2 regions of the Collinsella sp. i05-0019-G5 genome follow, and region 2 is predicted to be linked to the other one. Evidence: riboswitches for the same ligand, from Rfam matches in the RefSeq annotation. Region 2 holds a riboswitch; the other holds the start of a gene.

Region 1 (15,886 bases), 330 kb from region 2:
TCACACCTGGTTTGATTCGATTGTGAATGCGTAACAAGGACGGAAAGCAAAGGAAGTTCTATGGAAACAGGGGATGCTGTCTGCTTGATGACTTCGATTGCCCTGATTATCCTTTCAATCCAATACAGAAGAGGAAGATGGCTCTGCTCAATTGCTGGATATGATGTCACAAAAAGGGAGAGCGGGATTGATATACGCCCTTACGCAAAGTTGATTTCTTCTGTGACGTTATGGATGGGGCTGCTGTTTTTTTTGTTGGCGGTAGAGGGCTGGGTACGCGATTGGAATACCAGTGTTTTTGAAGTTTTGTTTCTACTTCTGTTCAGCTTGGCCTCTTTGTCGTTCGTGCGGCTAGTTAGGTTTGTGTTTATGAGGCGATAGCCAGCGGAAGCGGGATGGACGACAAAATGGACCAATACAGTCGATTGTCAAAAGAATTTGATAGGGTTGGCTTAACAGATTTACTCGAGGGCATATCCGTGGCGGGGGATAGGTTTTATGTTGTTGAGCACTTATTTGCATCGGGTAAAGTAAACCAAGAATATCGCGGACTAGTGAGGCTTCTGTATCTTGGAGAGTCTGTAGCGCAAGCTGAAATGAAGCCATTTATTGAGCTGATTAAACTATTAGTGGACGCTGGCATCGTTGTTTTAGAGGACGGGATTGTCCGCTCAGCGGGTCTGGTTTTAAATCGATATAGAGGTGTCTGGATTGTCGCGGATGCTCCGCAGCCAAACCCTAAAAGATATTTCGGCCCAGATTCATTAGGACTTGCCAGGCGGCTATCTCCTCAGCTCGGGAAGAAGGGGCTTGATTTGTGTGCGGGCTCTGGGATTCAGTCGCTGATCATGGCAGCGGGTGGCATGACGGTTACATCGGTGGAGATAAACGCCGAAACTTGTGTAACTAACATGCTTAATTCCAAGTTGAATGGTCTGGACGGTGCGATAAAAACGGTTCAAGGGAATTTGTATGAGAAGCTCGAACCTGATAGTAAATACGACTATATTGTTGCAAATCCTCCGCTGGTCCCCATTCCCAATGGACTTGAATATCCTTTTGTCGGAGATGGGGGATTTGATGGATGCCGAGTTAGCAACGAGATTATCGAAAAGCTCCCTGATTATTTAAGCGATGATGGTACCGCGCTGATGGTGGGAATGATGGCTTGTGCTGATAAGGACAGTCTGGATGCAGTCTCAATAGTGCAAGACATAATGAGCAGCGAGTTGTCGGGAACGATGTCTTTGCTGGGATATGACGAGGTCTATCCATGCTCTTCGTTTGTTGAGGGTGTTGCATGGAGTGCGTATTTGGCTAATCCAACAAGGTGGACATCAGTAGATGAGGCAATTGATGATGTTTACGAACTCTATCGAAATGACCACACTGCAGGCGTTTATTACTATGTGTTACGGCTGCGAAAGGACAGTTCTTTGGATAGAGGGTTGAATATAATTGACAACTCAAATAAAAGGCCCTGTTCAGAGGCGTGGTTGATATAATGATGCAATTCAAATGGCGGAGAGACGAGTGCGCGTTGTTCTGGCATGTGGTCAAAACAACGATGTCATGCCGCGGTGCAAAGATGCTGATGGTCATGGTTCTGGTGAGCTATGCTCTGACATCGCTGTCACCGTATTTGAACGGACAGTTTGTTGATATGCTCGTTTACGGTCAGGACATGCATTCAATTTATATTTTAGCCTTTGCAATAGCATTATTGGGGATTATTTCGGCGGTCTTCTCTTACTTTGCAAAGATGCTCCAGACGTCAGTCCTGAACCTCTCGTATTTCAGTTTTTTAAAAGAAATCGTGTCAGACTTTCAACATTTGCCACTTACAGACATAGAGTCGACTTCCCCGTTGTACTCTGCTCAGAAAATAAACTCGGACACCTCTTCAATAACATCGTTTGTTGTCGTAAACATGATTCCATTGTTCATGAATGCGATTACAATGATTGCGGTTTTTCTGCTAATCGCTTCTCTCGATTTATCGATATGCACCGTCGGCATAACGCTTCTTGGGGCGTATTGCATTATGGTGCTTATGCTCCAGCCCTCACTACTTGCCGCTTCATTTCAAAAGAAAGAGGAAGATGGGTTCCTGTTCAGCTCCATAGCATCACCTATCGAACGGACGTTCGAGATTAAGCTGCTAGCCGGTTATGACAGCAGCTTCGAGCATGTAGAAAAACAGTTTGATGCTGCGTACTATCCTTCAGTTCTCGCACTCGCGAAAGTACAAAGTATAGTAAGTTCTAGCGATCGTATGGCGGCGGCGGGATTTCAAGCTGTTTTGTTGCTGGTTTCGGGAGCAAGAATAGCCACAGGAGCTATGACAATTGGGGAATTTACCATGATAAATTCTTATTATTCCCTATTGATGAGCTGTGGCAAGTACTATATCGGCGTCTTTCAGTCTTTGCAGGAAACGAGGGCATCAATAGCTAGGCTGAATGAAATAAAGGCGCGAAAACGGGATTGCCGAAATTGCCTTGCGCTTAATAATGTGGGCCGCATACAGGTCCTAGATTTAGACTTCAGTTTAATTCGCGATGAAGAGCTGGTTGATATAACATGCGGGGCGAATCTTCAATTTGACGTGGGCAGAACGTATGTAATTACAGGCCCTAATGGTGTTGGAAAAAGCACACTATTAAAGCTGCTCCTGGGTTTTTATGAGCATGCAAATGACAATATCGAGTACGATTGCACAAAGTTGACCGCTATCAATCTTGACCGAGTTCGGTCGGAGTGTTTCTCTGCTATGCAGCAAACGGCTTTCGTCCCCGGCGACACAGTTGAAGACTATTTGCATGAATACGGCATTAGCTATGAGTTAATGGCGTCGTTTCTCAAGGAATGCGGTTTCGAACCAATTGATAAAAAAAGATGGGAAAAATGTTCTAATCTATCTGGAGGAGAGCTGCAAAGGTTGCGCTTGGCTATGGCGTTATGCCGAAAAGCGGATTTTGTAATTCTCGATGAGCCGACCAATGATCTTGACGGATCGACATGTGGCTGCCTGATAGAGTACATTAAACAAAATAAGCGAGGTCAGGCCTTTTTGATCGTTTCGCATGATTCTAGATTGCTCGATGTCGCCGATCATATTTTGGTAATGAGCGGTGAGGGGGCTATTGAATTGGCCAAATAATGGATTCCTGGTTGTGCTGGAATGATATTGGGGCGTATATTTGGTTGTTTTTTAAGGCGGGCATAATAATCGGGTGATCAACTCTTTCGCGTTCCATATGAATTTAGCGCCTCTCGAACGAATGTAATGGGCGGCTCCGGAACCCCCGCTGTACTAGCCTAGGGGAAACGGAATAGGCGGACCGACCGTTCGACTTTGCCCGGGAAAAGATGTCGGGCGGTGGGCGGAGTATGGCCACCGGACACATCGAAACGCATCTCCACCATTCTTTTAACTGGGAAAACGGTGCCCCGGGCCCGCTAGGGACTGCGGGGGGCGTTCGGCTAACTGCGGGTACGACCTATTTGCCTGATGTGTTCGCCGAGATCGGAAATTAACCATCATGCGCCCCATAACGCTAGTCCAGCTTGGTGCCCGGTACCTGTGGCGCCTCTCTAATCAGCGCATTAAGTTCGTTCAAAATGGAAACGGGCTGTCGGTCGACGGCGTCCAGATGAAGCGTCGCCACGCGAAGGGGCGGCTGATATTCAAATGAGCCAAGGAGCACGGGCGATCCCAAGAACCGTTCGATTTCGTCTGCAACCGCGTCGGTCTCTTCGGGATCAAGCTCGTCAAAGAGCGCCACGAACATCGGTCCGGTCGAGCGGAACAGACGACCCTTGCCGCGCGAGCAATCCATGAGGCAGGCGGCGCTTTCTGCCAAAACGCGGTCGCCTGCATCAAAGCCAAAGCGGGCATTGACCTGTGCGATTTCGTCGATTTTAATGGCGATCAAGCCCGCGTTTCGTGCCACGCGACGCATTTCGCCAATGGCGTTGACCAGGGCGTGGATATCGCCCAGACCGGTCACGGAATCGGTCGTATCTGCCAAGCTTCGGTTGACGACAATGCCCACATACATGTTGGGCTCGGTATCGGTGCCGTCCAGGCGGTAACCCGTGCAGTCGCAAAGCGCGTATTTTCCGGCGGTATTCATGACGCGATACTGCATGCAGTGGAAGTGCCACGTGCCGTTTACCACCATATCGAGCTCGGCACGTACGTTGTCGCGGTCCTCGGGGTGAACACGGGCAAGCCATATATCGAGCGAGTTGTAGGGATGCTGGGAGGGTAGGTCAAAATCGCGCACGGCATTAACCGACCATTGCGATTCGCCGGTGTCGAGGTTAATGATGAACGGATAGCGTGTCTCGGAGCTCATGGAGATCGCTTGGAACACTCGGTCGTTGCAGGGGGGGGTTGTTCGGTGATCGGGCGTTGCAGCGCATCGCCTTCTTCCGGTTGTTGCACACGGTACATGAGCTTGTAGCGATACATTTTGCGGTCGGCGTCCTTTGTCATCTGGCGACGCGTATCGCCTGCAAGTGGGTCGACGCGCGAGCAGCCAAAGCTAAAGCTGGCGATCATGGGCGCCTTGCCGTCCGATGTTGCCTCGATAAGATTGGCACGCGTCCGCTCCAGGCGCTGCTCGAGCTCGGCTTCGTCTGTCGTGGGGGATATAAGTACAAATTCGTCTCCACCGATACGGAACAGCAACTCATCGTGCTCCATTGTCTCGGTGAGTGCGCGGCAGATGCTCAGAATGTAGCGATTGCCCTCGGCGTGGCCAAACTTATCGTTGCAATGCTTAAGGCGGTCGATATCGATATAGGCGCAGGTGAAGGGGGTGCCTTTGCGCCAGAGCTGATCGACATGGCGGTCGAGTCCGCCACGGTTGCCAAGATTGGTGAGCGAGTCGATATAGGCGCCGTGCTCAAGCAGCTCGCGTTCTTGTTGCAGGATGGCGAGCGTTTTCTGCAGTTGCTCACCGATGGCACGCAGCTCCGGGGGCAGCGCGGTAACATCGAGCTCGGCGGTCGAGACCCCGCTCGCAAGTCGCTGAAGATAGGAGATAATCGATTGCTCGCCCAAGCGATACGACTCGTTCATGATGGATAACCTCCTTGGGCACAACAGTGGTTTGTATCATATCCCCAATTTGGTTTGGATTGGGGATATAAGTTAGCCAATGGGGACAAAACACCCCTTCGGCGGTGGCGTTTTTGGGGCGTAGGCTGGCTCATGGGGACAAACGTCCCCCTCGGTGCCAGCGTTTTGCGCGCGAGCGTACTAGTCGCTGTCGCCACCATCGAGCAATGCCTCAAAATCCTTTGCCGGCATGGGGCGGTAGTAGAGAAAGCCCTGAGCGTAGCGGGCGCCCATTTGGCGTAGCATGTTTGCCTGCTCAGTTGTCTCGATGCCTTCGACCACAACGGGCAGATGGAGCGACTGCGCCATCTCGAGCATTGATGAAATGATTTGCACACTGCGGCCTTGATCGCCGTCGACGGGCACAAACGTGCGGTCGAGCTTGATGACGTCAACGTTGACGTTCTTGAGCATCGCGAGCGTGGACTGGCCGGTGCCAAAATCGTCCATGTAGGTCGAGAAGCCGCGGCTGTGCAGGTCGGCTGTCAGCTTATCCACAGCTTCGGACTCTCCCGTATAAGCCGTCTCGGTGATCTCGATGCGCATGAGCTCGGGCGGTAGGTTGTATTGCGCGGCGAGCGCTCCCATATGTTCGGCAACGTCGCAGGCAAGGATATCCACGCGCGACACGTTGAGCGAGATCGGAACCACGCGAAGCCCTCGATCGATGCGCCCGCGCAGCCACGAGGCAACGCCCTGCCAAACGTATTTGTCGAGCGTCACCACAAAACCACTTTCCTCGAGAGCGGGGATAAAGGTGACGGGTGAAATGAGGGAGCCATCCTTGTCAATCCAGCGCGTGAGCGCCTCGGCGCCAATAATCTCGCCGGTTTCCATGTCGACCTGGGGCTGCAAGTAGTAGGTGATGCGGCCGTTTGAGAGCGCGTACTGGAATTCGGTCAGCGTGCGGTGGAACGAGATTTCGCGCTCATACTCCTCGGGGCGGAAAATGGCAATGCGCTCCTTAAAGTCGTTTTTTGCGCGCCGATTGGTAAACATGGCCTTGGCCTGTGCATCGATGGTGATTTCCTCGTTGGAGTCGATAGGGCAAACGCCCATGGACGGCCAGAAGCCTACGCCGTCATCGTGCTTGGCCACGGTCTCGCGAATGCGACTATAGATTCGATGGACGGTGTCGCGCTCAAAGGGAATGAGTATGCAAAAGTCGTCTTGGCCCCAGTATCCTGCGACGCCCATGTCGGCATTTTCGATGTCCTTGAGGACCGTGCCCACGTCGGCGAGCACGCGGTCGCCCTCGGCCTGTCCGTGCCATTCGTTGAACAGTCGCATGTGTCCCATGTCGACGGTGGCGATACACCAAGCGCCGTCGCGCCTTGTCTGGAGAAATGCGTTGGCGCGCCGCATAAACTCGCTGGGTCGACAGAGGCCCGTGAGCATATCGATGCGCTCGGCGATAGCGCTTTTGCGCTCTATCTCGGGTATGGGGAGGCTGTCGTTGGGGACAAGTCCGCCGGCCGTGCGAAGGCGACGGTCGAGTTCGCCTAAAACGGCGGTCGCTTGATTGGTTAGGCGCTCGTAAAAGGCCGGAACGACTAGACAGACGGGAGTAATGGTATCGCCCGCGATTCGAACGGGAGCGAAAACGGCCTCTTTTAGATGACGGACCAGTTCCTCGAACGCCTTATGGTCCAAATCGTTGCTGAGCACGACAAACTGGACGCTTCGTGAGCGGTAGACGCGACTCCTGCCACGGGTGATCGACAACATGCGGCCTGCGTATTCGGCGAGCATGTTGTCGACAGCCTCGGCTCCGTAAAGCTCATTGAGCTTTGTCGTGCCGCGAACGCGCACCGCTATAAGCCCCGTCTCGCAACAGTCGCGACGGCAGGCATCGATAGCGTTGAGCAACATGCGCTGCGTTCCAAGGCCCGTGGCGGCGTCGACGGTCTCGGCAAGCGAGTGGTTGACGAGCTCGCCGACATAGAGCGAGGAGACACCTTCGTCGCCGTCGATACGAAACCCGCGAGCACGGCAGAGAACGTAGTCACCGGCGGCATTGCGCACGCGATACTGCAGGACGTGACGGTGTTTGGAGCCGTTATAGATCTGGTCGATATCGTCGCTATAGGCCTCGAGGTCATCGGGGTGGACACGCGTCTTCCAGTAATCGTGGCAGTTGTCTATATGCTCCGAAGGAAGGCCAAGATCGCGCATAGCGCCTTGTGACCAAAGGGTGCGATGTTTGTCCAGGTTCTCGATAAAGAAATAGCGGCCTTCGTTGAGCATCGAAAGGGCGTCGAAAATGCGATCGCTAACTTCGAAATCGTCGGCGTGGACTTGCGTGATATTGCGTCGATCAAGGTGCACGGCATGGCGCAGCTTGTAGTCGTACATGCGATGGTCGGCATCGAGCGTCATGCGATTGGAGGCTTCGCCCAGGGCGGGGTCGGCGTGTGACACTCCGTAGCTAAACGAGTGAGGCATCTCGGAATCGTTATTCTTGAGCAGGACCTCTCGACAGTGCTCCAGACGCTCGGCAAGGTCATCCTCGGTCGCAATCGTAGACAGGATGGCAAACTCGTCGCCTCCCAGACGAAATGCCGCCTCGTCCACCTTCATATATAGCTTGAGATAGAGGCTTACCTGCAAGATATAGCGGTTTCCCTCGTCATGCCCAAAGATATCGTTGCAATGCTTGAGATTGTCGATATCGATGAACGCCATGGTAACGGGGGCGTCCTGCTCCCAGAGCTCCTCGAGGGAGCGGGCAAAGCCGCCGCGGTTGCCAAGCCCGGTGAGCTCGTCGGTAAAGGCAGTCCTGATCAGATCGTCCTGACGCTCGAGAAGGTCGCGGATGGTCTTTTCGAGCGTCTCGGTGTAATTGCTGGCGATATCCATGCTGTAAGCGGCTTCCTGAGGTCGGGGTGTATTGCGTCGGGCGAGCTCGTTGTACACACGCGTTGCTGCTCAACGCTTTGCATGTATCCAGGCCTCCGCCTTGCTGCGTCGCTGGGATAATTTGTCGGTTCGTGTTCGCTGCTGATGATTGCTCAGCAGTATAAACAACAATATTGGATTGTATATGGCTGTTCATGCTGCGGGCGGCTATTATTCGCCAAATGGTGGCGCGACGATGTGATGTTCGATGGAAACGCGACCGAGGCGATATATGTTGGCGGGTATACTTGTTCCGCTTTAAAACACAGGAACGGAGATGGTCGCATGGCACAGCCAGACACGACGCGCACGGTGGGACTTGCGCTCGAGGGAGGCGGCTACCGCGGTATGTATACGGCGGGCGTGCTCGACGTATGGATGGAGCACGGCCTAACCTGCGACCATATGGTGGGTGTCTCGGCGGGCGCGGCCTTTGGCTACAACTTTAAATCGCGCCAGATCGGCCGCGCCATTCGCTACAACAAGGCCTATTGCGCCGACAAGCGCTATGCGAGCGTGACGAGTTGGTTGCGAACCGGCGATATGTTCAATGCCGAGTTTGCCTATCATGAGGTACCCATCGAGCGCGATCCCATCGATCTGGAGGCATATCGCGCCTGCCCCATGCGGTTTACGTGCGTATGTACCGATCTTAAGACGGGGCAGGCCGTCTACCATGACCTGCCCTATGGCGACGAGCGCGATATCGAGTGGATCCGTGCGTCGTCGGCGATTCCCGTGGCGACGCGTCCTGTTGCCATCGAGGGTCGTAAGTACTTGGATGGCGGTGTTGCCGATTCCATTCCCAGCGCTTGGCTGTTTGAGCAGGGTTATGACCGCAACGTGGTGGTGCTGACGCAGCCGGCGGGCTTTGTAAAGCAGCCCAATAGCGTGATGCCTATGCTGCGTCGCGTGTATCGTCACTATCCGGAGTTTGTTGCGGCGCTTGAGCATCGGCACGAGGCCTACAATGCCACGCTCGATGACCTGGCGCGTCGCGAAGCCGCTGACGAGATCTTTGTGGTGCGGCCGAGCGAATCGGTGAAGGTGCCGTCGCTGTGCCGCGAGCCCGATGAACTCGAGCGCATCTACCAGATCGGCCGCCGCGATGCGGAGGCGACGTTGCCCGCGCTGGAAGCGTATCTGGCGGGGTAGGGCAAGCTGCCGTGGACTCGGCGGAAAGCGCGTCCCAGAATGAGCGCTCAGAACGGGTTACAGTTTCCCAAGCGGTGGGGTTTCGGAAAGTACGTCCCGGAATATGAGTTCAGACTGGGATGCGGTTTCCCGTTGAGCCTCTATATGGAAAGCGCATCCCGGAATGGAGGTCCAAACTGGGATGCGCTTTCCATCGCTGAAGATATGAGGCTGCGAATCGGCTGCTCGGCTTGAGCCTATGCCTGCTGCCAGGTATCGACGAGCTCCTTGGCGGCGGCGTAGGGGTCGTCGGCACTGCAGACGGCGCTCACCACAAAGAAGCCATCGACGCCGGTGGCCTTGAGCTGTGGCAGGTCGGCCGTCTTGACGCCGCCGCCCACCACGATGGGCACGGGGCTTGCCGCGTGGAGTGCGGCCAAGTCCTCAAAGCTCTTGGTGATGATAGAGCCGTCGGCCGCGCGTCCGCAGTCGCGCTTGGTCTCGGTCTCGTGGAGCGGGCCGATGCCCAGGTAGTCGACCAGGCTCATGTCGGCGGTCTTGACGTACTCGAGCATCTCCTCGCAACGGGCCGAAAGGCCCACAATGGCATCGGGGCCCAAAAGTTTGCGGCAGACCTCGACGGGAATATCGCTCTGGCCAACGTGCACGCCGTCGACAGCGATGCCCTGCTCGCGCGCGGCGAGTACGCAGTCCAGGCGGTCGTCGATCAGCAGGGCGACCTGACCGGTCTTGCCGGCCTGTGCGATTGCCTGCGCGGCGTCGCCCGTCAGCGCGATGATCTCGCGGGCACTTGCCACCTTGGAGCGCACCTGGATGCAGGTAAAGCCTGCGTCGAGCGCCTGGGCCACCACATCGCCCACGGGACGCCCGAGCGTGTTTTCGGGGCCGAGTACCAGATAGGCCGAGATATCAAGGTTGTCGCGGATGCTCATCGTGCTTCCTCCTGCTTTTTGATCTGTGCTTCCATGCGCTCGAGCTTGCCGGTCATGGTGTCGGTAAATCCGGGTCGAATATCGGCTTTGAGCACGACTTCGGTGCGGATGCCCTTGCTCGCCAACACAAAGGTTGCGTCGCGCACGACCTGCATGACCTCGTCCCAGTCACCCTCGATCTCGGTGAACATCGAGGTGGTGCGGTTGGGAAGGCCGCTCTCGCGAATGACGCGCACGACCTCGGCGACCTCGGCGGACAGTTCATCGCCGGTGCCGCACGGGGCGATGGCCACGGCGACGAGTGTGTTCATGCCGGCATTGGTTGCGGGCTCGGACATGGCTTATGCCTCCTCGAGCTCGAGTCGGTTATCGGCGATGTCCTGGGCGGTCGCGCGGTAGAGCTCGTCGATAAAGGCGACCTTAAAGCTTGCCGGGGCGTCGGCGACGGCGGCGGCACGCGTGCCGGCAACGTTGTAGACGGCGGTGCCGCAGACGGCTGCCGTAAACGGGTCGGCGGCGCAGGCGTACACGGCCAGCACGCCGCCCTGCGAGCAGCCGCAGCCGGTGATCTTGGACATGAGCGGGCTGCCGCCGTGGGACTTGGCCACGGTCGTGCCGTCGGTAATCAGGTCGACTTCGCCCGAGACGACCACGGCGCCGCCGGTGTAGCGGGCGAGCGCCACGGCGGCATCGCGGGCGGCGTCGACCGTGTCGGTGGTATCGACGCCGCGTACGCGGCTCAGATCGGCCGCCTCGCCCTCAAGACCCCACAGGCCGGCGAGCGCAATGATCTCGGAGGCATTGCCGCGCACGATGGCGGGCTTGTACTGCTTGAGCTCGTTTACCAGCTGGGTGCGCAGGCTACCGATGCCCAGGCCCACCGGATCGAGCACCCAGGGCTTGCCGGCGTCGTGTGCCGCCTTGGCCGCTCGGGGAATCGTCTGCTCGTAGATGGGGAAGAGCGTGCCCATGTTGAGATAGATGGCGCCGCCGCCGGCAACGAGTGCCTCGCCTTCGTCGGGCAGATAGACCATGGCGGCCGATCCGCCCACGGCGAGCTGTGCGTTGGCGACAAAGTCGATCGTCACCGTGTTGGTGATGGAGCCGGCCATCGGATTGGTGGCGCGAATCTCCTCCACGGCCTTGACCATATGCTGCTTAAGCTGTTCCGAATCAATCACTGCACATGCCTCCTTGGCATAGAAAAGGGGCGCTGTGCATAGACAGCACCCCTGTAAAGGCGGCATGCTCCCTACGCCAGCATTAACTGACAGGTTCAAAGGATTGGGCCCCATGCCCTCTCAGCCTTGTGGTTTGCACCGCCGGCACTCCCGCATCGAATCTGTTGTTCCCTATACTAGCGCACCTGCCAAAAAGGGACAGGTTTATTTTGGCAGGTCGTTACAATAGGTAGGACCGATACGAATGGGGGCCTTATGATTAAACTTGTGCTGACCGATATGGACGATGCACTGATTCCAGCCGGGCATGACGGCGCCAGCGACTACGCCATTGAGGGTGTTCATGCCATGCAGGCGGCGGGTCTGCACTTTGGGCCGGTTTCGGGTCGTCAGCCGTCCGCGATGGGCTGGATGTTCAAAAACCGTTCCGAGTGTTTTTCGACCGGTGCGTTCTGTAACGGCCAGGTGATGTTTGTCGACGGCGAAGTAGTCGCTTCGCGCGCAATCGACAACGATGCTCTGATGCGTTTGGCTGACTATCTGGAGCAAGAGACCGACGATACATTTCTAAAAGTCTACAGCCTGGGCGATGACTTTTGGGGCAACGATGCCTATTGCGTGACGAGCAATCCCGAGCGTGTGCGTCGCGCTATGGAGTCGGGCGGCAATGCGTGGCTCAAAGGCGAAGAGGCCCCGTGTCGTCCCGTCGTCGATGGCGCGCCGGTGTTTAAGGCGAATATCTGGAGTGCCCGTTCGCGTGAGGAGCTCGCGGAGCTACGCGAGCGCGTTGCCGTTGAGGTGCCGGAACTCTCGCTTGTGTTTCCCAACAACCGAGTGCGCCTGTTCGACATCCTTCCGGATGGTTGGGACAAGGGCTGCGCTGCGCTGGAGCTGGCGCGCGCCTTGAGCCTGACGCCCGACGAGGTGGCCGTATTTGGCGATTCCGATAACGATCTGCCCATGATCGATGCCGTTCCCAACTCCGTTGCAGTCGCCAATGCCAACGAGGCCGTCACGGCTGCCGCGCGCTGGCATATCGGCGCCGCGGTGGATGATGCGGTCGCCGGAGTCCTGCATCAGATTGCCGCCTGCGCCGCGACGGGGGAGATGCCGCCGTTTATGCGCCTGCCGGGTACTGCCGACGCGAATCTCACTAACAGCTAAGGAGACAGCCATGAAGCTCCAGCAGCTCAGATATGTCGTCAAAGTTGCCGAATGCGGCAGCATTACCGAGGCCTCGCGCCGGCTCTTTGTGTCGCAGCCTTCGATTACCGCGTCGATTCGCGATCTCGAAAACGAGATGGGTGTGCACATCTTTGAGCGCACCAACAAGGGCGTCATTGTGTCCGAGGAAGGCGAGACCTTCTTGGGCTATGCGCGCCAGGTACTCGACCAGGCCGACCTGCTCGAGGGCAAGTACAAGGGCGCATCCGAGCAGGTGCCGCACTTTAGTGTGAGCTGCCAGCATTATTCCTTTGCCGTCAACGCGTTTGTCGACGTGATCCGCGAGTTCGATGCCGCGCGCTACGACTTTACCCTGCGCGAGGAACAGACCCACGAGATTATCGAGGATGTCGCGCACATGAAAAGCGAGCTGGGCATCCTATATCTGTCCGAGCACAACCGCGAGGTCATCGAGCGCATGCTGGTGGCCAACGAGCTCGTGTTCGAAGGACTCTTCTGCGCCACGCCGCATGTCTTCGTCTGCGCCGACCATCCGCTGGCGGACCGCTCCAGCGTGACGCTCGAGGATCTGGAAGACTACCCGTTCCTGTCCTACGAGCAGGGCAGCTACAACTCGTTTTACTATTCCGAGGAGCTGACCTCGACGTTCGAGCGTCGCAAAAATATCCGCGTGCGCGACCGTGCGACGTTGTTCAATTTGGCCATGGGCCTCAACGGCTACACGGTATGCTCGGGCGTGATCAGCCACGAGCTCAACGGCCCCGGCATTATCTCGATTCCGCTCGACGTGGACGAGTACATGGAGATTGGCATCATCACGCGCAAGAACACGACGCTTACGCGCTACGGTCGGGCCTATATCGACGCGATTCGTCAGCATATCTAGGCTGCTGTGCTCCGCACGGTTCAAGTCTCTTTATGACAGTCCAGACTGATATAGGAAACATCTATATCAAACTGTTATAAACGTATATTTTACGATGGTCATATGAGCGCTCATACTCTGTCCCGGTAAAGCAACCAATGCAAAGGGAGATATCTATGAGCACTTCGATTCAACCGAACGCGCCGTTTCGCGCCGATATCGTCGGCAGCTTTCTTCGTCCGCAGGCTGTAAAGGACGCCCGTGCCGCCTATGTCGCGGGTAAACTCGACGCTTCCGGCCTTAAGGCCGTCGAGGACGATGCCATTCGCGATTTGGTGGCCAAGCAGAAGGCCGCCGGCCTGCAGGTGATCACCGATGGCGAGTTCCGCCGCAGCTACTGGCACCTCGATTTTATGTGGGGCCTTAACGGCATTGAGCGCCGCACCTCACGCACGGGTTATATGTTCCATGATGAGGAGACGACGGCCGACACCGCCGTGGTTACTGGTCCCATTAGCGGCGAGAACCACCCGTTCGTCGAGCATTTTAAGTTCGTCAAGGCGCTTGAGGGGGAGGGCCAGGTCGCACGCCAGACCATTCCGGCGCCGATCCAGACGTTCTCTGAGGTCACGCTCGATCGCTGCGACGGCCAGCAGGAGAGCCTGCGCGCTGTCTATAAGACCGATGAGGAACTTGCCGACGCCATTGCGGCCGCTTATCGCACGGTGATCGCCGACCTGTACGCAGCAGGCTGCCGCAACATCCAATTTGATGACTGCACCTGGGGCATCTATTGCGATACCGACTTTGTGTCCAAGGCCGGCATGAGCCCGGTTGACCTGCAAAAGGTGAGCGAGCTGGGCGTGGCGCTCAACAATGCCGCCATCGCGGGCAAGCCCGACGATCTGGTTATCAACACGCACGTGTGCCGCGGCAACTATCACTCCACGTATGCCTTCGAGGGTGGTTACGATCCCATTGCGCCGTACCTGTTCGTACATGAGAACGTTGACGCGTTCTACCTTGAGTTCGATACGCCACGCGCCGGTGGCTTTGAGCCGCTCAAGTACGTTGCTCCCGGCAAGAAGGTCGTGCTGGGTCTGGTGACCACCAAGGCGGCTGAGCTTGAGGACGAGGACGTTATCGTCGAACGTATCCACGAGGCCGCAAAGTATGTGCCGCTCGAGAACCTGTACCTGTCGCCCCAGTGCGGCTTTGCCAGCTGCGAGATTGGCAACAAGCTGACCGAGGACGAACAGTGGGCAAAGATCGCGCTGGTCAAGCGCATTGCCGAGCGCGTTTGGAAGTAACGCTACCGCTTGCAGGTGACGGCGCGCGCGAGACATGACGTATCACGTACAATGGTCCGGATCGTATCGTTCGGGCAGGTTATCCGATATGCCTGATCGCCCTTCCATCATGAAAGGACTTCCATGTCCCAATCCTCGACGCCCGCCGTCACCGATGCCATCTACGATGCATCATCGCTCGGCCGCCCGCGCATGTTCGTGTTGGGTTTGCAACACATGTTTGCGATGTTCGGAGCCACGGTGCTCGTGCCCGTGCTCACCGGCCTTTCCGTTTCGGCGACGCTTCTGTTCGCCGGCATCGGCACGCTGCTGTTTCATTTTCTATCGCGTGGTAAGGTGCCCGCGTTTCTGGGCTCGTCGTTTGCCTTTATCGCGGGTTATGCCGCCATTGCACCCAACGGCGAGGCCGAGCTTTTGCCCTACGCTTGCCTGGGCGTTGCCTGCGCCGGCCTGCTCTATCCGGTGCTGGCGGCGCTGTTCCGCGCATTTGGCGCCAAACGTGTCATGCGCTTCTTTCCGCCGGTGGTGACCGGCCCCATCGTCATTTCCATCGGCCTGATCCTAGCGAGCTCTGCCATTGCCAACTGTCAGACCAACTGGCTTGTCGCCGTTATCGCTGTGGCCGTGATCATCATCTGCAACATCTGGGGCCGCGGCATGGTCAAGATCGTGCCGATTCTGCTGGGCGTGGTGGTGAGCTATGCCGTTGCGGCTGCGTTGGGTGAGGTCGACTTCTCTGGCGTCGCAGCTGCCCCCTGGGTTGGCTTGCCCGTCGTGTGGGACAACACCGTGTTTGCGCTCTTTGGACCGCAGTTCGATAGCGGTCTTGCCACGACGGCCATCATCACCATCATGCCGCTGGCCTTTGCAACTATGATCGAGCATATCGGCGATATCTCCGCCATTGGCTCTACCTGCGAACGCAATTACATTGCCGATCCCGGTCTGCACCGTACCTTGCTCGGCGATGGCCTGGCGACCATCTTGGCATCGCTTTTTGGCGCCCCCGCCAATACGACGTATGGCGAGAACACCGGCGTGCTTGCCCTGACGCGCGTGTTCGACCCGCGCGTGATTCGCATTGCCGCCTGCTGCGCCATCGTGCTTTCGTTCTGCCCCAAGTTTGCTGCTGTGATCGCTGCTATGCCGGCGTGTGTAATCGGCGGCGTGTCGCTCGTGCTCTACGGCATGATCAGTGCCGTGGGCGTTCGCAACCTTATCGAGAATCA
Region 2 (15,886 bases):
AGCGGGCCCAACGTGTCCAGATAGGTCGACTTAATCTTGGACTTCTCACGCCAGTCCAAAATCAGGCGCACGATCTCGTGGTCGCGGGCAAGGTCGCTCAGCACCTTGGCGTTGGTCGAATAGTAGCCGCGCTTGGTCTTTTTGAGGCCCTTGGTCGGAAGTCCCATAACATCAAACAGCACGTGCGAGAGTTGCATGGGGCTGCCGATGTTAAAGGTCTCGTCGCCGGCCAGGTCGCGAATGCTGCGCTCGACCTCGGCAATCTGGGTCGCCAGGCCCTCGGACAGACTGTGCAGGCGGTCGGGGTCCACGAGCATGCCCGCGCGCTCCATCTTGGCAAGCACCGGCACGAGCGGCATCTCGATCCCATCGAACACGTTGGCGGCGTTCTCGCGGGCCATGCGGTCACGCAGCGGTGCAACCAGCGCCAGCGTCAAGGCCGCCGTGCGAGCGGCGGGCGCAGGAGCGTCCTCGCCAGCACCCTCTGCGCCGCGCGCCGCAGGCAGCGCCATCTGCAGATACGTATCGGCCAGATACACCTCATCAAACTCGGAGCGGTCGGAATCCAACAGGTAGGCGGCAACAACGGTATCGAAGATGCGCGTGGAATCGACTGCCAGCGGATCCATGAGCTCGAGCTCAGAAGAATCGATGGGCGAAAGCTCATGCAGAAGCGCCTTCATATCCGGGCTCGCCACACGGCCTTTCATAAACAGACGCGCGAGCACGCCGGCAATCACGCCGTGGGCGAAGTTGAAGCCCTCAACCTCAGCCGCCGCACCGCTGTCGCCCTCCTCGAGCGCAAACAGGCCCTTGGACGTCGCCAACCACAGCGTGCGCGTCAGCCCAAAGAGCGCGCCCTCTTCCTTGTCATCGTCCACCACGGCGGCGACCCACTCGCCGGCATCAATCACGCGGGAGACCTCAGCCGCAACGGCACCAAGCGCGCCAGCATCGCCGGCGGCTGCGCGCAAAACGGCGGGAATCTCAAACGTGCCGGCAGCTGCCCCGCCCTCGCCGCCGATCAGCGCCAAGAAACGGTTCTGCATGGCGGTGATACCAAGCGTGCCCAGCGCCGCGGAAACCTCATCGGCGGAAAACGCCGGGAAGGACGTCGCCTCAAAATCGAGCTCAACGGGTGCATCGGTGCGGATGGTCGCCACCTTACGGCTCAGCAGCGCGTCGTCGATGTGTGCGCGCAGGTTTTCTCCCATCTTGCCCTTGACCTCGTCGGCGTGTGCGATGACCTCATCCAGGCTACCGTACTGCGCAATGAGCGCGCTCGCCTTTTTGGGGCCGATGCCCGGCACGCCGGGGATGTTGTCGGACGTGTCGCCCTTCAGACCATAAAAGTCGGGCACGAGCGCCGGCGTGATGCCGTGATACAGATCGTCCACGCTCTCGGGCGTCATGATCGCCACGTCGGACAGGCCCTTGCGGGTCGAGACCACGTTAACGTGCTCGGTCACGAGCTGATACATATCGCGATCACCGGTCACCAGCAGCATGTCGCAGCCGGCCTCCTCACCCAAGCGCGCCATGGTTCCCAGGATATCGTCGCCTTCCCAGCCCTCGGACTGCAGAATCGGCACGTTGAGCGCGGCGAGCAGCTCCTTGATCATGGGGAACTGCGCGTGCAGGTCGGGATCCATGGGCGGGCGCTGCGCCTTGTACTGCGGCAGCATCTCCATACGCACGCGCGGCTTGCCCTTGTCAAACGCCACGACAACGCCGTCGGGATTAAAGGCATCGATCATCTTGAGGAACATGTTCAGAAAACCAAAGATCGCGTTGGTGGGGCGACCGTCCGGCGCGTTCATGGTCGGCGGCACGGCGTGGAAGGCGCGATGCATGAGCGAGTTGCCGTCGATGACGGCAAAGGTACGGCGCTTTTCAGACATATTGAATACCTCGCTTTGGGCTGGGCACGGTTTGCTCACACCAGTTTACACGCTCCCCGCCCCGCGGCCACCGCACATCAGGCTTCCCTGCCGCCGCGGGCCCGCGCGTGATACGATGGCTCACGGTACATCAACCAGCACGATCGATCCGAAAGGAGCCTGCGTCATGGAGCGTCCCAGCGCATGGAAAAAGTACACGCCACAGCAGATCGAGGAGCTCGAGGAGCTTTGCCGCGGCTATAAGCAGTTTTTGAGTGAGAACAAGACCGAGCGCCTGTGCGTCAAGGCCGGCATCAAGATGGCCGAGGAGGCGGGCTACGTCAATCTGGAGACCGTGATCGCCGAGGGCCGCGCGCTCAAGGCCGGCGACAAGGTGTACGCCGCCAACCACGGCAAGGACCTCATGCTCGTCAACCTGGGCACCGCCCCGCTCGAGCAGGGCTTTAACATCCTGGGCGCCCACGTGGACTCGCCGCGCCTGGACCTCAAGCAGAACCCCGCCTTCGAGGCCGGCGACATGGCTTATCTCGACACGCACTACTATGGCGGCGTCAAGAGCTACCACTGGGTCGCTTCCCCGCTCGCACTCGTGGGCGTCATCTGCAAAAAGGACGGCACCACCGTCGACATCAACATCGGTGACAAGGCCGACGACCCGGTCTTTACCATCTCCGACCTGCTGATCCACCTCTCGAGCGAGCAGATGGCCAAGCCCGCCAAGGACGCCGTCGACGCCGAGATCCTCGACGTGATCGTGGGCGGCCGCCCCGTCAAGTTTGACGAGGACGACAAGGACGCTCCCAAGGAGCCCGTCAAGCAGATGTTCCTGGATATCCTCAAGGAGCAGTACGACGTCGAGGAGGAGGACTTCCTCTCCGCCGAGATCGAGGTCGTGCCCGCCGGCCCCGCCCGTGACATGGGCCTCGACCGCTCCATGATTCTGGGCTATGGCCACGACGACCGCGTCTGCGCTTACCCCTCCATGCTCGCCCAGATCAACGTGGCAGACGTCGAGCGTACGAGTATCACGCTCATCGTCGACAAGGAGGAGATCGGCTCCGTGGGCGCCACCGGCATGACGAGCCGTTTCTTCGAGAACACCGTCGCCGAGATCATGACGCTCGCCGGCGAGAGCAGCCCGCTGGCCCTGCGCCGCGCACTCGCCCGCAGCCGCATGCTCTCCTCTGACGTGTCCGCCGGCTTTGACCCGGGCTACGCCGGCAAGTTCGAGACCAAGAACGCCGCCTTTATGGGTCGCGGCCTGTGCTTTAACAAATACACGGGCAGCCGTGGCAAGGGCGGCTCCAACGACACCGACGCCGAGTATGTGGCCCTCATCCGCGACATCATGGACGAGGCAGGCGTGGACTTCCAGACCTGCGAGCTCGGCCGCGTCAACGCGGGTGGCGGCGGCACCATCGCCTACATCATGGCCGAGTATGGCATGAACGTCATCGACTCCGGCGTTGCCGTCCTGTCCATGCACGCCCTGTGGGAGGTCGCCAACAAGGCCGATATCTACGAGGCCTATCGCGGCTACAAGGCCTTCATCGAGCGCGCGTAACCAACCCTTCATCAGTTGCGGTGAAATACAGACTAAACTGGCCCATAAACGGCCAAAACGGGCCGTATTTCACCGCAACTTTCTTTTTTGCAAAGGAGAGTCCATGCCGCAGGTCATCATTTCGCCCGCCAAGCAGATGCGCGCGGCCCAAGATGCTTTTGAAGTCCTGGGCATTCCACCTTTTGCGCACGAGACGGCTCGCCTCCACCGCGCACTGCTAGATATCGAGCGGAATGAAGGCAGCGGAGGTCTGCAGGCGCTATGGAACGTGAGTGACAAACTGCTGGGGCCTTGCCTCAACACCCTGCATGAGTTTGGGCCCATCCTGAAAAACGGCGATCTCGACAATCCCGCACTCGCCCGTCACCTCTCCCCTGCCGTCATGTCCTATCACGGCATTCAATACCAGAGCATGGCGCCCGAGGTGATGGATTCCGCGCAGCTCGCATGGCTGCAAGACCATCTGTGGATCCTCTCGGGCCTTTACGGGTGCGTTCGCCCCTTTCATGCCGTCGAACCATATCGGCTGGAAATGGGCGCGAAGCTCGCCGTTGACGATGCCCGAGACCTCTATGCGTTTTGGAGCGACAAGCTCGCGCGGGCTATCGCCCCGGCAGGCTCAAACACCACGATCGTCAACCTCGCCAGCGTAGAGTACGCCAAAGCCGTTCTGCCCCATCTCGCGGGCGACGCCACGGTCGTCACGTGCCTCTTTGGCGAAGGCATCCGCAACGGCAAGCCCATCCAGCGCTCGACCGCCAGCAAAAAGGCACGTGGTTCCATGGTGCGCTGGATGGCAGAAAACAAGCTCGAGGATGTAAGCGGGCTCACCGCGTTTGATGTTGGTTATCGTCACTTTCCCGAGCTTTCAAATAAGAACACTTTGGTCTTCCTGAACGAACAGACCTTGTAGGACCACCGCTACTTTTGAATGTGCTGCCTAGGCACGGCGTCTATTCCGCCAAGCCGTCGGCTTTGGCAACTTCGTTTGTCGAGCCATCTTGGTAGGTAATCTTAACGTGCTCTACCTCGGACACCGCAACACCCGATGGGGGCTCCAAGCGCCATTCCGTCAGCGCGATATCCATCGTCGTGGGCACATCCCCTTGATCTTTGAGCTCGACCGACAGCGTCTTAAGCGACGCATCGAAGGTCACGCGCTCGATCTCTTCACCAGGAATGGAACCGCCGCTCAGCTGCAGCTGGACAAATCCATCGCGCGGATACCAATAGTCGCCCGGCGCGGCAACGGTATTGCCACCCGCGACCTTCACCGTCATTATCGGTAGGCTATCATCAGCCTCGAACTCCCATGCAGCGCCGCCGCGACCACCAAACGTCCAGATACAAACGGCAATCACCAGCACGGCAAGCACCGCAAAGCCAATCGCGACAAGGCCATGGTGCGCACGGCTTTCCTCGGCCGATACATCCCATTGCGTCTCTCGATATAGATGCTTGTCTTCCATGTTCGCCTCCCCACAGGCACGCTCGTTGGCCCAATCGTACCCATTCAGGCTATACTTGAGCCCATGACATAACGGGGAGCTTGCAGGACAAGACGGCAGGCTGAGACTGGGCGCGCCCGCCCTGACCCGCAAACCTGATATGGGTAATGCCAACGAAGGGAGCCGTGCCAATGAGCACACAGACCGAGCCCAAGCTCGTCACGCAAATCGACTTCGCCCGCGCCGGGCAGATCACACCGCAGATGAAGGAGGTCGCCGAGCGCGAGCATCGCGACCCCGAGTACATCCGCGAGCGCGTGGCCGACGGCCGCATCGCCATTCCCGCCAACATTGTGCATATCAAAAAGGGCATGCGCGCCTTTGGTGTCGGCGAGGGCCTGTCCACCAAGGTCAACGTGAACTTGGGCATCTCGGGCGACAAGGCCGATGCCGCCGAGGAATGGAAGAAGGTCAAGATTGCCGAGGACTTTGGCGCCGACGCCATCATGGACCTCTCCAACTCGGGCAAGACGCGCCAGTTCCGCCAGCAGCTCATCGACGAGACGCCGCTTATGGTGGGCACCGTCCCCATGTACGACGCCATCGGCTACATGGAAAAGCCGCTGGTCAAGCTCACCAAGGACGACCTGCTCGAGGTCGTTCGCGCGCACGCCGAGGACGGCGTGGACTTCATGACCATCCACTGCGGCATCAATAAGTCGGTCATCAAGACCTTTAAGGAGACCGGCCGCCTCATGAACATCGTCAGCCGCGGCGGCTCGCTGCTGTTTGGCTGGATGGAGGTCACCGGTAACGAGAACCCCTTCTACGAGTTCTACGACGAGGTGCTCGAGATCTGCCACGAGTACGACGTGACGATTTCGCTTGGCGACTCCTGCCGCCCGGGCTGCCTCTACGACTCCAACGACGCAACCGAGACCGCCGAGATGATCGAGCTGGGCAAGCTGTGCAAGCGCGCCTGGGCCGCCGGCGTCCAGGTCATGGTCGAGGGCCCGGGTCACATGGCGCTCGACGAGATCGCCGCCAACATGAAACTGCAGAAGCGCCTGTGCCACAACGCCCCGTTCTATGTGCTCGGGCCGCTGGTGACCGATATCGGCGTGGGTTACGACCACATCACCGCCGCCATCGGTGGCGCTATCTCCGCCAGCTCCGGCGCCGACTTCCTGTGCTACGTGACGCCGGCCGAGCACCTGTGCCTGCCCAACGCCCAGGACGTGCTCGATGGCCTCATGGCCACCAAGATCGCCGCACACGCCGCCGACATCGCCAAAAAGGTGCCCCACGCCCGCGACATGGACGACAAGATGGGCCAGGCACGCCGCAAGCTCGACTGGGAAGAGATGTGGAAGTGCGCGCTCGACCCGGTCACCGGCAAGAAGCGCTACGAGGAATCCCCCGCCGCAACCGAGGGCACTTGCACCATGTGTGGCAAGATGTGTGCCGTCCGTACCGTCAACAAGATCTTCGAGGGCACCACGATAGATCTGGGCATGGAGGACTAACTCGTCACCGGAGCCGCAATCGGTAACAAGGTGTTCGTCAACTGTTGACGTGTGAACATTTGCTTGCGTTTGCGTAAAGATTGCACTACCCGCCCGGGATCGGCATACAGCTGGCCCGGGCAACTTTATAATGCAGGCAGAAGACCCATTTGAATCCGACCGGACAAGGGAGCGAACATGGATCGCAGCAAGGTTCCCGCCGTTCTATCCATCGCAGGATCCGATTCCAGCGGTGGAGCCGGCATTCAAGCCGACATCAAGACCATCACGGCGCACCGCCTGTATGCCGAGACGGCCATCACAGCCATAACCGCACAAAACACGCTCGGCGTCACCGCCGTGCAGAATATCTCCCCCGATATCGTCGCTGCGCAAATTGATGCCGTCTTTGACGATATTCGCCCGAGCGCCGTCAAGATCGGCATGGTCTCCTCTGTCGAGATTATCGAAGTCATCGCCGACCGCCTGAGCGCCTGGAACGCAACGAACGTGGTCGTCGACCCCGTTATGGTCGCCACCTCGGGCGCGCGCTTGATTGCCGAGGATGCGGCCGAGGCGCTCACGCGTCGCCTGTTCCCGTTGGCAACGGTCATCACGCCCAATATTCCCGAGGCCATGGCGCTGCTCGATTACGAAGTCGATTCCGAGCGCACGCAGCAAAATGCCGCCATGCTCCTCACCCGCCGCTTTGGCTGCGCATCCCTCGTTAAGGGCGGGCATTTTGTCAACGAGGCCAACGATGTATTGGCCGAACCCGCGCCACTCGATGACGAGGGCAACCATCTAGGCGATCCGCTCACCACGTGGTTCCGCCACAAGCGCATCGAGACCGACAACACACACGGCACCGGCTGCACGCTTTCGTCCGCCATCGCCTGCGCGCTGGCCCAGGGCATGGATCTTGCCGATGCCGTCAATGCGGGCAAGGCATACCTGACAGGCGCTCTGGCCGCCGGCCTGAACATGGGCAAAGGCTCTGGCCCTGTCAACCACATGTGGCAGTACTGAGACAGTTTGCCGCAGCTCGCTATTGATGCTGACCATCAGGCAAAACTCGCTGACGGCACCGCAACACGCTGACCGTACTTGGGGTTTTGCGCCCACTTGGGATATTCGAGGGATACGAGAAAGGGGCCGTGGCGACGAACCGCCACGGCCCCTTTTGCTGTTATCGCCCGCGGTCGCTCCCGCCCCAGATCAGGGCGAGCGCGACAACCGTGACGAAACTGCCCAGAATCGCGCCGAGCGCCGCGCCCATGACGAAAGCCATTACCACGGCACCCCGTCGGTGACGCAGACCTGCAGACGGTCGAGCGGCTCGCCGTAGATACCGGCGTAGTCGTCGCCGCTATAGGTAGAGCCGTCGTCGCACACGGTGTTCAGCCATCCGGCGCGCGCAGTGGTCTGGGAGCGGTACCACGCCTGCTTGTACTCCTCGCCGCTCGGCGTCACGTAGTACATGCGTACGCCGTCGATGGTATGGCCGGCGATACCGGCGCAGCCGTTTACGGTGTCGTTGCGGTCGCCCTTGGCGACCCAGTCGAGCCAGCCGTCCTCGACGGTGTGGACCTGATACTTGAGCGTACCGCGATCAACTCGGGCGCAAAGGAGGTCATGCTGTCGGCACGGGTAGCCCGCGAAGCCGTCGTCGCCGGCACCGAAGTCAGTCACCTCGTCCAGCCAGCCGCCACCCTTGAGGTGCAGCGAGTAGTGTACGGGAACACGGGCGCCAGTGGAGCGAGGGAAACCGCCCGGCGCGCCCTGCGACTCCGAAGGCGCAGCAGGGGTCGCCGCGGGCTGCACAGTCGGCGCGGACGGCTGCGTGCCGCCGACCATCGCGTCGTACCACTCGACGGCGCGCTGCATGTAGTGGTCGCGCTGCGAGCCGGCCAGCTCGCCGGGGCAGGACGTGGACGACCAGTGCTTGTGTGGGAACACGTTCACCATCCATGCCGGGCGGCCCAGCCCGTAGTACAGGCACAGCGCCGCCACGAGGTGCGCACCGCTCTCGATAGCGGCCTCGTGAACCGTCCACGGGCCGCGCGCGCTGTTGGCGTGCTCGATGGAGATCGTGGTGTCGTTGCCGCCGCCCGTGCCGATGCCGTCGCCGCAAGCGTAGGCGCGGTCGGTGTCGTTGACGTGCTGCACGATGTAGCCGTTGCGGTCGACCGAGTAGTGGGCAGAGCAGCCGTTGGCGGCCCAGATGCTGTTGCACTGGGCCGCATTGAGGTCACCCGCCATATGGTGGATCGTGACGCCCTTGATGCCGAAGGGTCGTCCCGCCGAGAAGTTGCAGCCGAGGAGCTTGTACTCGTCCGGTTGGACGTTCGCGAAATCTGCCATGTTAGTCCTCCTTAATGTCGCCGAGCGCGAGCAGCGCGTCGAGCCATTTGTCCGTGATGCCGACGGATTTGAAGGCGGCATAGGCCACCTGCACGCCGCCGACACACGCGAAGATGGACGTCACCCACGCCGAGGGGTCGGTGGGCACGCCTCCCGCCATGGCCGTGAGGGCGCCGCACCCCGCCGAGATGGCGATGGCCGTCCAGCGGGCGACGCTACCCGTCATGGCCTTGGTCTTGATGGCCTGCACGATGTACGGCACGACCAGCACCGTGCACACCGTGAGCCCTGCCTGAATCTCAGTCATTTGATTGCTCCTATCTGTTTGTCTCCTTGTTGTACATGAGGTCGACGCGGTCGTAGATGTGGTCGACCTTCTGCGCCATTCCTTGGCTGCGTGCCTGGCTGTGCGCGAGGTCCGAGTGCAGCACCTCGTTCGAGGCCACCACGGACTCCATCAGCGTCTTCATGGCCTCCATGAGGCTGTTGGACCTCTCCATCTGGCTGGCGATGCGGCCCTCCATCTGCGAGCGCTCGCGGTCGCGCTGCGCCCGCGCGGCCACCTCCTCCTGTTTGCGCTCCTCGCGCTTGAGGTCGATGTTCGCCTTGCGCTCGTTTTGGGCCTTGTATTCGTCCAAAAACTGCCTGCCGAAGTAGAAGGCGACGAGCACAAGCAGCACGCCTCCCAGCCACCCCGGGCCATACGGCGCGAAAAGCTTGAGCGCCTCCATCCGGCCTCCTTCCCGTTCTGCAGTGTGGTGGGGCCCATTCCCCGCCACACTGCAGGTTCAGGCCTCCGTAACGCCGGCCTACACCGCCGCCATCGTGCCGACGCACACGGCCAGCGGGCCCTGCGACAGGATCACGGCGCGGTCGGTGATGATGCACCCCGTGCAGGAGCGCACCATCGGGACCGTCACCACCGCGCCGTGCAGCATCACGTCGAGCGCCGTGTCGTGGACGCCCACGACCGTGCCGAACTCCATCGTCAGCCGCTTGCCGCCCGACGGCATCGCCGCCGCCAGCCGCGCCGCCGCGCCCTTGATCTCGGCTGCCGAATCGCTCATCGCTCGTACCTCCTCGCCGTGTGCTTTATGACGCAGCCGGCGTCGAGCGTCAGCGTCTGCTTCTGGATTGCCAGCTTGCCGACAACCCCGCCGGTCCTGTAGTTCATCGCCACCGCCATGCACGGCTCGACGGGCTTGTAGACGCTCCTGAACTCGTCCGTGCGCGTCACGGCGCGCTCGGTGGCGAGCAGCTCCGCCGCCTTGCGGTCCGCCGCCGCCTGCATGGCGTCCTGGGGCCAAGGCGTGGCGTTGCCTCCCTCCTCGACCTTGTCGGCGACGAAGATGGCCTCGCCGCCGTCGATGTAGCAGTAGCCCCAGCTGACCTTGCTGTGGTTCTCCGTGGCGTGGTAGGTGTAGCTGACCTTCTGCCACTCCCCCGTCATGGTGAACCCCTTGGTCACCGGGCCAAGCGCCCTCTCCTGATCCCAGAAAGACTGTATGATGCCCGTCGCGCCCTTAGTGCCCTTGACCCACACGCTCTGCGTGTAGTCCGTATCCTTCTTGACGCTCGGCCCCTCGTCCTGGCAGAAGCCGACGCGCCCGCCACTCGAGACGACCTTGATGCCGAAAAGCACGCCCACCTGCGGCGAGTCGGGGACGTAGACGGTCTGGATGCTGCCGTGCGACTCGCTCTGCCTGAAGCTCTTATCCGACTTCTTGCCGGTGCCGATGAGGGCGTTGGCGGCGCCCTCGACAAGGTTGGCGTCCTCGGTATCCACGCCCGGCAGGCTGTCGTAGCTGTAGCTCTTGACGATTCGACGACCGACCGAGACGGTCGAGAGGTCTGAATCGGGCGAGTCGTCCACCGCCGTGCCGCGCACCGATGCGTCCTGCGTGCTGAAGTCCACGTGCACGACGTTGCAGACCTCGGCGCGGTTAGTCGATTCGGTCATGGCCGGCATGAAGCGCGCATCCCTGCCCTCGGTGAACTCCGCCGAGATGGGCATGTCGGCAGGCTCGACGTAGCGCCTGTAGATCACGTTGCCCATCCGGTCGGTCACCGGCGAGCGGAACCCGGCCGCCTTGAGGAGCAGGTCCACCGCGTCCAGCTTATTCTTAGCGTCGTTGTCCCCGCCCACGCCGAAAACCAAGGTGCTGCCCAGAAGGAGGCTGCTGGGGTCGGCGTAGACGGTGAGGCCGACCGATTCGGCTATCTTGACGGCCTCGTCAACCAGATTGCTGCCCGCAACGATCACGTACGGCCCGTCGAAGTCGTCGTCTTTGAGCCGCTTCAGGAGGCCGTAGGCGTTGATCTGGCCCTCGCGGTAGGCGCCGTCGATGTCCACCGAGTCCACCTGCGGCATGAATGTCCCGAGGCACTCGCGCCTCTTGCTGCCGTCCGTGAAGGTGGCGTTGAGGTACACGCGCAGAAAGTCGTTGCCAACGTCGAACTTGTCGGCGAAGTCCAGGGATGCAGTCTCGTAGAGCGCCGTGTTCGCGTTGCGCTCGATGGAGCCGCCGTTCTCGATGTCGCGCACGAAGTCGAGTTCGAGTCCCGTCTCACGTGATACGCGCACGAAGTCGTAGGAGGCGTCGAACGGCCTTATCCAGCTATCAGCCATTGGCGGGCTCCTCCCACGTCTCCCACGTCGGGTCGCACGAAGCCACCCACGCGCCGTCGGAACGCTTCACGCTACAGTTGAGGCGGGCGCGGAACCGCTCGCCGTAGAGATCGCGCACCCAGAAGCGCCCCGCCATGTTCATGACCTCGAGGAATGACTTGTAGTCCTCCTCGTCGAGCAGCAGGAAGTCCATGCTGTCCTTGACGTCCCGTTCGTTGATGCCGTACGAGACGGGCAGCCCTTCCCCGCCGTCGGCGAAGTGCAGCATCTTGTATCCGTGCGTCACCTTGCGGCTCGAGCCCTTCTTGAGATAGCGCCCGAGCCACGACCTCTCAGCGCCGGCTCCCCAGTTGAGAGCCACCTCGCGGCTCGCCACGGTCGTCTTGACCCTCGTCGCTGTGCTCACGCCCGTCGCGGCGTAGGCAACCGCGACGTACTCGAACTCGCTGTTGAGCGGAGGCAGCGGGTCGCTCGCGCCCTCGCCAGCCGCAAGGTGCGAGCCGAGCTGCAGGTTCGAGCCGTCGGGCAGGACGCGCGACACGGTGAAGTGGGACGTCTCGGGCGTGTCGTCACTGTCGGCCTTGCCTGGGAATACCGACAGCTGGCATCCCAACCTCTCGTCGACGAAGATGTTGAGCGACGGTTTGGCTGGCGGTGCCCAGTCAGTCCGGAAAGTTCTCGAGGCGGCGACCGACAGCGACGATCCGGCTGTGACTGTGAGCACGACCCTGTAGACCGTGCGGTTGGCGAAGGCGTGCTGCGCATAGCCCAGGCCAAAGGAGCGCGCGTCCTTGTCAAGCATCCCGCTCCACAGGATGTTGCCCCTGATGTCGCGCAAAGACAGGTACTGTCGGCTGACGCCCGTCTCGTCGGCCACCTTCCACGTGAAGGTATGCGGCACCGCGCGCAGGGTCGCCCCGTCCGCAGCCGGATCGGTGAAGAATGTCTGGGGCGCGTCCGCCACGGTATATGCCGCCGCGCTCGACCATGCGCCCCAGTCCTCGTCGAGGCCCTTGGTGCGCACGCGCACGGAGTAGAGGCCCTTGGTGCCGGTCGGCAGCTTCAGGCTCGCACCCGGGCCATCGACCGTCGTGGTGGTTGGACCCGTCGGCGTCGTGACCTGCACCTCGGCTGAGGTCTGCGCCGAGCCGTCCGGATGGTTGGGCACCCATTCGAGCGTCGCGGTCGAACCTGTGGCGTAAGCCGCCCTGACGCCCCTGATGGACGGTGCGAGCGGCGGGCATATTGTCGTGACCTCGTTCGACTCGGTCCACGGTCCCTTGAGGCCGCTCTTGACCGCGCGGGCGCGGTAGCGCACCGTACCCGCCGGTGCCTCCTCGTCCTCCCAAGAGGCGTTCACGTCCGCATCGACCCACGTCTTTCCACCGTCGGTCGTGAGCTGGAACTCCCAGCTGTCGACGAAGGCCGGTGCGTCGTGCCCCTTGAGCACGACCTTCGCCGCCTCCGCCTTGACCGCCTCGAGCATGCCGAGCGCCGTCGGCGTGGTGTAGATCGCCGGCGCGCTCACGCCGTAGTCCGACGTGCCGCCAGGGCCCGTAGCCTTGGCCGAGAAGATGTACATGCAGCCCGGCTCGAGGCCGTTGTAGGTGTGGCTCGTGGTATCCCAACTGACGGTGCCGACGTCGACGAACTCCCCCGTGCCGTTCTTCACCGCGCCGACGGTCACGGTCGACCAGGGATAGTCACCGTTCATGCCCGTGTAGTCGGTGTCCCAGCTGACCTTCGCGCTGGTGTCGCTCAGGCGCTCCGCTCTGATGTTCTTCGGCGTGTGCGGCGTGTGGTAGGCGCGGCACGGCACCGTGACGGTGTTGGAGGCGTTCGACGTTCCATTGCCGAAGCCGCCCGTGACGTTAATCTGGCCAGTGAAGGTGTGGTTGTAGGCGTCGCCGTTGCCGCGCGCGAGCTCGACGTCGCGCGACGTGCACTGCACCCATACCCAGCCGGAGTTGTTCGTCGAGTAGACCGAGCCGTTCCACGAGCCGCCCGCCGACGAGCTGCCGTTTGCGTAGCAGTCGATGGCGTAGCGCGTGCCGTAGCCGTGCGTGACGCGGTAGGTCACGGTGGTGTCCGTGCGCCCGACCTCAACAACGTCCACGTACGCGCACCAGCAGTACTTTCTATAGCCACTGCCGCCTTGAACCCAGTTTCCCTGCGCCATGCTACGCGACCCCCATCGCCATGCTCTGCTCCACCGCCGCGACGAAGGCCCTGAACGCGGACGCCACGCGCCCGTCGATGCCCAGCAGGTCGCCGTCGAGGTAGAGGTTGTAAACGTTTCCGCCGCCCGCGATGCCCGCGGCTCCGCTGGCGGTCGCCCCGTATGCTCCGCCGCCGGTAACGCTCACGCCGAACACGGCGGCCTTCTCGACGTTGCGTACCGCCGACCTCATGGACTTCACCGGCTCGTCCGCTGTGTCGTCGATGCCGAGGGCCGCGCCCTGCATCACGTAGCCGAACATCTTGCGGAACACGCGCGAGGGCGAGTGGATTCCGAGCAGGTTCTTGGCAGCGTCGATGGCGCCGCCCACCACGCCGGTAATCTTGCTCACGACCACGCCTGCCGCGCCGCTGATTCCGTTTGCGATGCCCTGCACGATCTGCGAGCCGATGGAGGCCACGCGGCCCGGGATGGAGGACAGGGCGCCCATGATCGCGCTGCCGATGTTGGCTGCAGCCGAGGTCACGAAGCCGACCGCGCCGCGGATGGCGGAGCCCAGGCTGCTGATTCCGTTGCGGCCGATGCTCGCCAGGGTGGACGGCAGGTTCTGGATTGCGCCGCGGATAGCGGACACGATGTTGGTGCCGCACGCGCTGACGAAGCCGGCCATGCCGGCGATGCCGTTGCCCAGGAACGTGATGGCGTTCCTGCCTAGGCTCAGCCAGTCGAGCGCCGACCAAGCCGAGACGAAGGCCGAGAAGATGCCCGGGATGTTGGCGATGAGCGTCGGTATCGCCTGCACGATGCCAAGCGCCAGCGTCACGATTGCCTGGATGCCGGCACCGAGCAGTATCGGCGCGTTGTCGTTGATCGCGCTGGCGAGGTTCTGCACGATGACCGGGGCCTGCTCGATGAGCGTCGGCAGGCTGTCGGCTATGCCCTGCGCCAAGCCGACGATGAGGTTCGCCGCGCCCTCTGCCAGAACGCCCGCGTTCTCGGCTATGGACTCGGAGAGGCCGGTGAGAATCTGCAGGCCGCTCTCCGTGATGGAGGGCAGGTTCTCAGACAGGTAGCCGCCGAGCGATGTCATGAGCGACGCCGCCGTCTCGGAGAGGAACGACAGCCCCATCTCGATTCCCTCGGCGAGCCTGGGAACGACCTCGCCGCCCACGTCGGCGAAGCCCCCGGCGATGCCGGGCAGCGATGAGGTGATGTTCTCCTGCAGCGTGGACAGGTCGCTCTCGAGCAGCGTCAGGCCGTAGGCCATGGCGAGGTGCAGAGACTCGAGCGGGTTGTCACCAGCCGACCAGATCTCGCCAAGGCCCTTGAAGCGCTCGCCGATCTCGTCCACGCCGTCCGAAACGGCGGAGAGGATGTCGCCCATAGGCCCGGGCACGGCCTCAGCCGCGCTGTCGAGCGCCTGCGTGAAGATGCTGACGAACGCCTGGCCGAGCACGGGACCGACCGACGTGACAAGGCTCGGTAGCTGCGACAGCGCCGTGCCGACGATGGTCGCAATGCGCGGGACGACGTTCGATGCCGCCGTCTCGACCGACTGTAACAGCTCCTCGGTGAGCTTGCCCATGTCGGCGTCGTCCTTGCCGAGCTCCGTCACCCAGTTCTCCCAGGCGGCCTTCGCCATGTTGCAGGAGCCCTCGATGGTCGTCGCGGCCTCGCGCGAGGTCGTGCCGGCGATCTGCATCTGCTCCTGCATCGTGTGGATGGCGAGCACGATGTTGTCGAATGAGAGACTCGACTCGTCCACGGCGGAGTTGACGGCGTGCGCGTCCTTGACGAGGCGCTGCATCTCCTCCTTGGTTCCGCCATACCCCAGCTTGAGGTTGTCGAGCATCGTGTAGTTCTGCTTGGCAAATCCCTGGTACGCGTTCTGGAGGTCCTCCATCGCCGTGCCGAAGGTGTTCGCGTTGTCGCTCATGTCGACCATTGCCGTGTTGGCATACTCGGCGGCCTTGACCGTGTCGCCGCCGAGCGATTTGACGAGCGAGGCCGAGAAGCCTGTGACCTGCTCCATGTACCGGTTGGCGCTCAGGCCGGCCGTTATGTAGGCGCGGTCGGCGTTTGCCAGCACCGTCGTCTGGGCCTGCTCGAGCTGCTCCCACTTACCGGAGCACTGCTCGACGGTCTGGCCGGTCATGGCGGCGTAGTCCCCGAGGGACTTGCCCATGTTGCCGAATATCTTCTGTATGCCGCCGACGTTCTGCTCGTATGCGGCGTATGCATTCATGCTCATGCCCGTGACGGCGGCGACGCCCGCCCCCACGGCGGCGACGCCCAC

The links. Region 2 has a riboswitch for thiamine pyrophosphate ahead of thiC (phosphomethylpyrimidine synthase ThiC). Riboswitches for the same ligand answer to the same signal wherever they lie in the genome.
Region 1: another riboswitch for thiamine pyrophosphate. It lies ahead of thiM (hydroxyethylthiazole kinase); the one in region 2 lies ahead of thiC (phosphomethylpyrimidine synthase ThiC).

Annotation. Positions count from the first base shown of each region.
Region 1 is NZ_AP031421.1:701,937-717,822, forward strand. Features, by position in the region: gene ACGHIZ_RS03145 (hypothetical protein) at 61-381, shown strand; gene ACGHIZ_RS03150 (methyltransferase) at 396-1,505, shown strand; gene ACGHIZ_RS03155 (ATP-binding cassette domain-containing protein) at 1,589-3,163, shown strand; gene ACGHIZ_RS03160 (diguanylate cyclase domain-containing protein) at 3,561-4,364, opposite strand; gene ACGHIZ_RS03165 (GGDEF domain-containing protein) at 4,361-5,092, opposite strand; gene ACGHIZ_RS03170 (EAL domain-containing protein) at 5,273-7,990, opposite strand; gene ACGHIZ_RS03175 (patatin family protein) at 8,315-9,184, shown strand; gene ACGHIZ_RS03180 (thiamine phosphate synthase) at 9,421-10,116, opposite strand; gene ACGHIZ_RS03185 (thiamine-binding protein) at 10,113-10,454, opposite strand; gene thiM (hydroxyethylthiazole kinase) at 10,458-11,297, opposite strand; TPP riboswitch at 11,349-11,459, opposite strand; gene ACGHIZ_RS03195 (HAD-IIB family hydrolase) at 11,553-12,461, shown strand; gene ACGHIZ_RS03200 (LysR family transcriptional regulator) at 12,472-13,368, shown strand; gene ACGHIZ_RS03205 (5-methyltetrahydropteroyltriglutamate--homocysteine S-methyltransferase) at 13,524-14,657, shown strand; gene ACGHIZ_RS03210 (uracil-xanthine permease family protein) at 14,781-15,886, shown strand, end outside.
Region 2 is NZ_AP031421.1:1,032,442-1,048,327, reverse strand. Features, by position in the region: gene polA (DNA polymerase I) at 1-1,901, opposite strand, end outside; gene ACGHIZ_RS04760 (aminopeptidase) at 2,068-3,465, shown strand; gene ACGHIZ_RS04755 (YaaA family protein) at 3,569-4,378, shown strand; gene ACGHIZ_RS04750 (hypothetical protein) at 4,419-4,934, opposite strand; TPP riboswitch at 4,997-5,113, shown strand; gene thiC (phosphomethylpyrimidine synthase ThiC) at 5,105-6,439, shown strand; gene thiD (bifunctional hydroxymethylpyrimidine kinase/phosphomethylpyrimidine kinase) at 6,617-7,447, shown strand; gene ACGHIZ_RS04735 (N-acetylmuramoyl-L-alanine amidase) at 7,709-8,782, opposite strand; gene ACGHIZ_RS04730 (hypothetical protein) at 8,784-9,089, opposite strand; gene ACGHIZ_RS04725 (hypothetical protein) at 9,100-9,513, opposite strand; gene ACGHIZ_RS04720 (hypothetical protein) at 9,592-9,849, opposite strand; gene ACGHIZ_RS04715 (hypothetical protein) at 9,846-11,411, opposite strand; gene ACGHIZ_RS04710 (fibronectin type III domain-containing protein) at 11,404-13,590, opposite strand; gene ACGHIZ_RS04705 (hypothetical protein) at 13,592-15,886, opposite strand, start outside.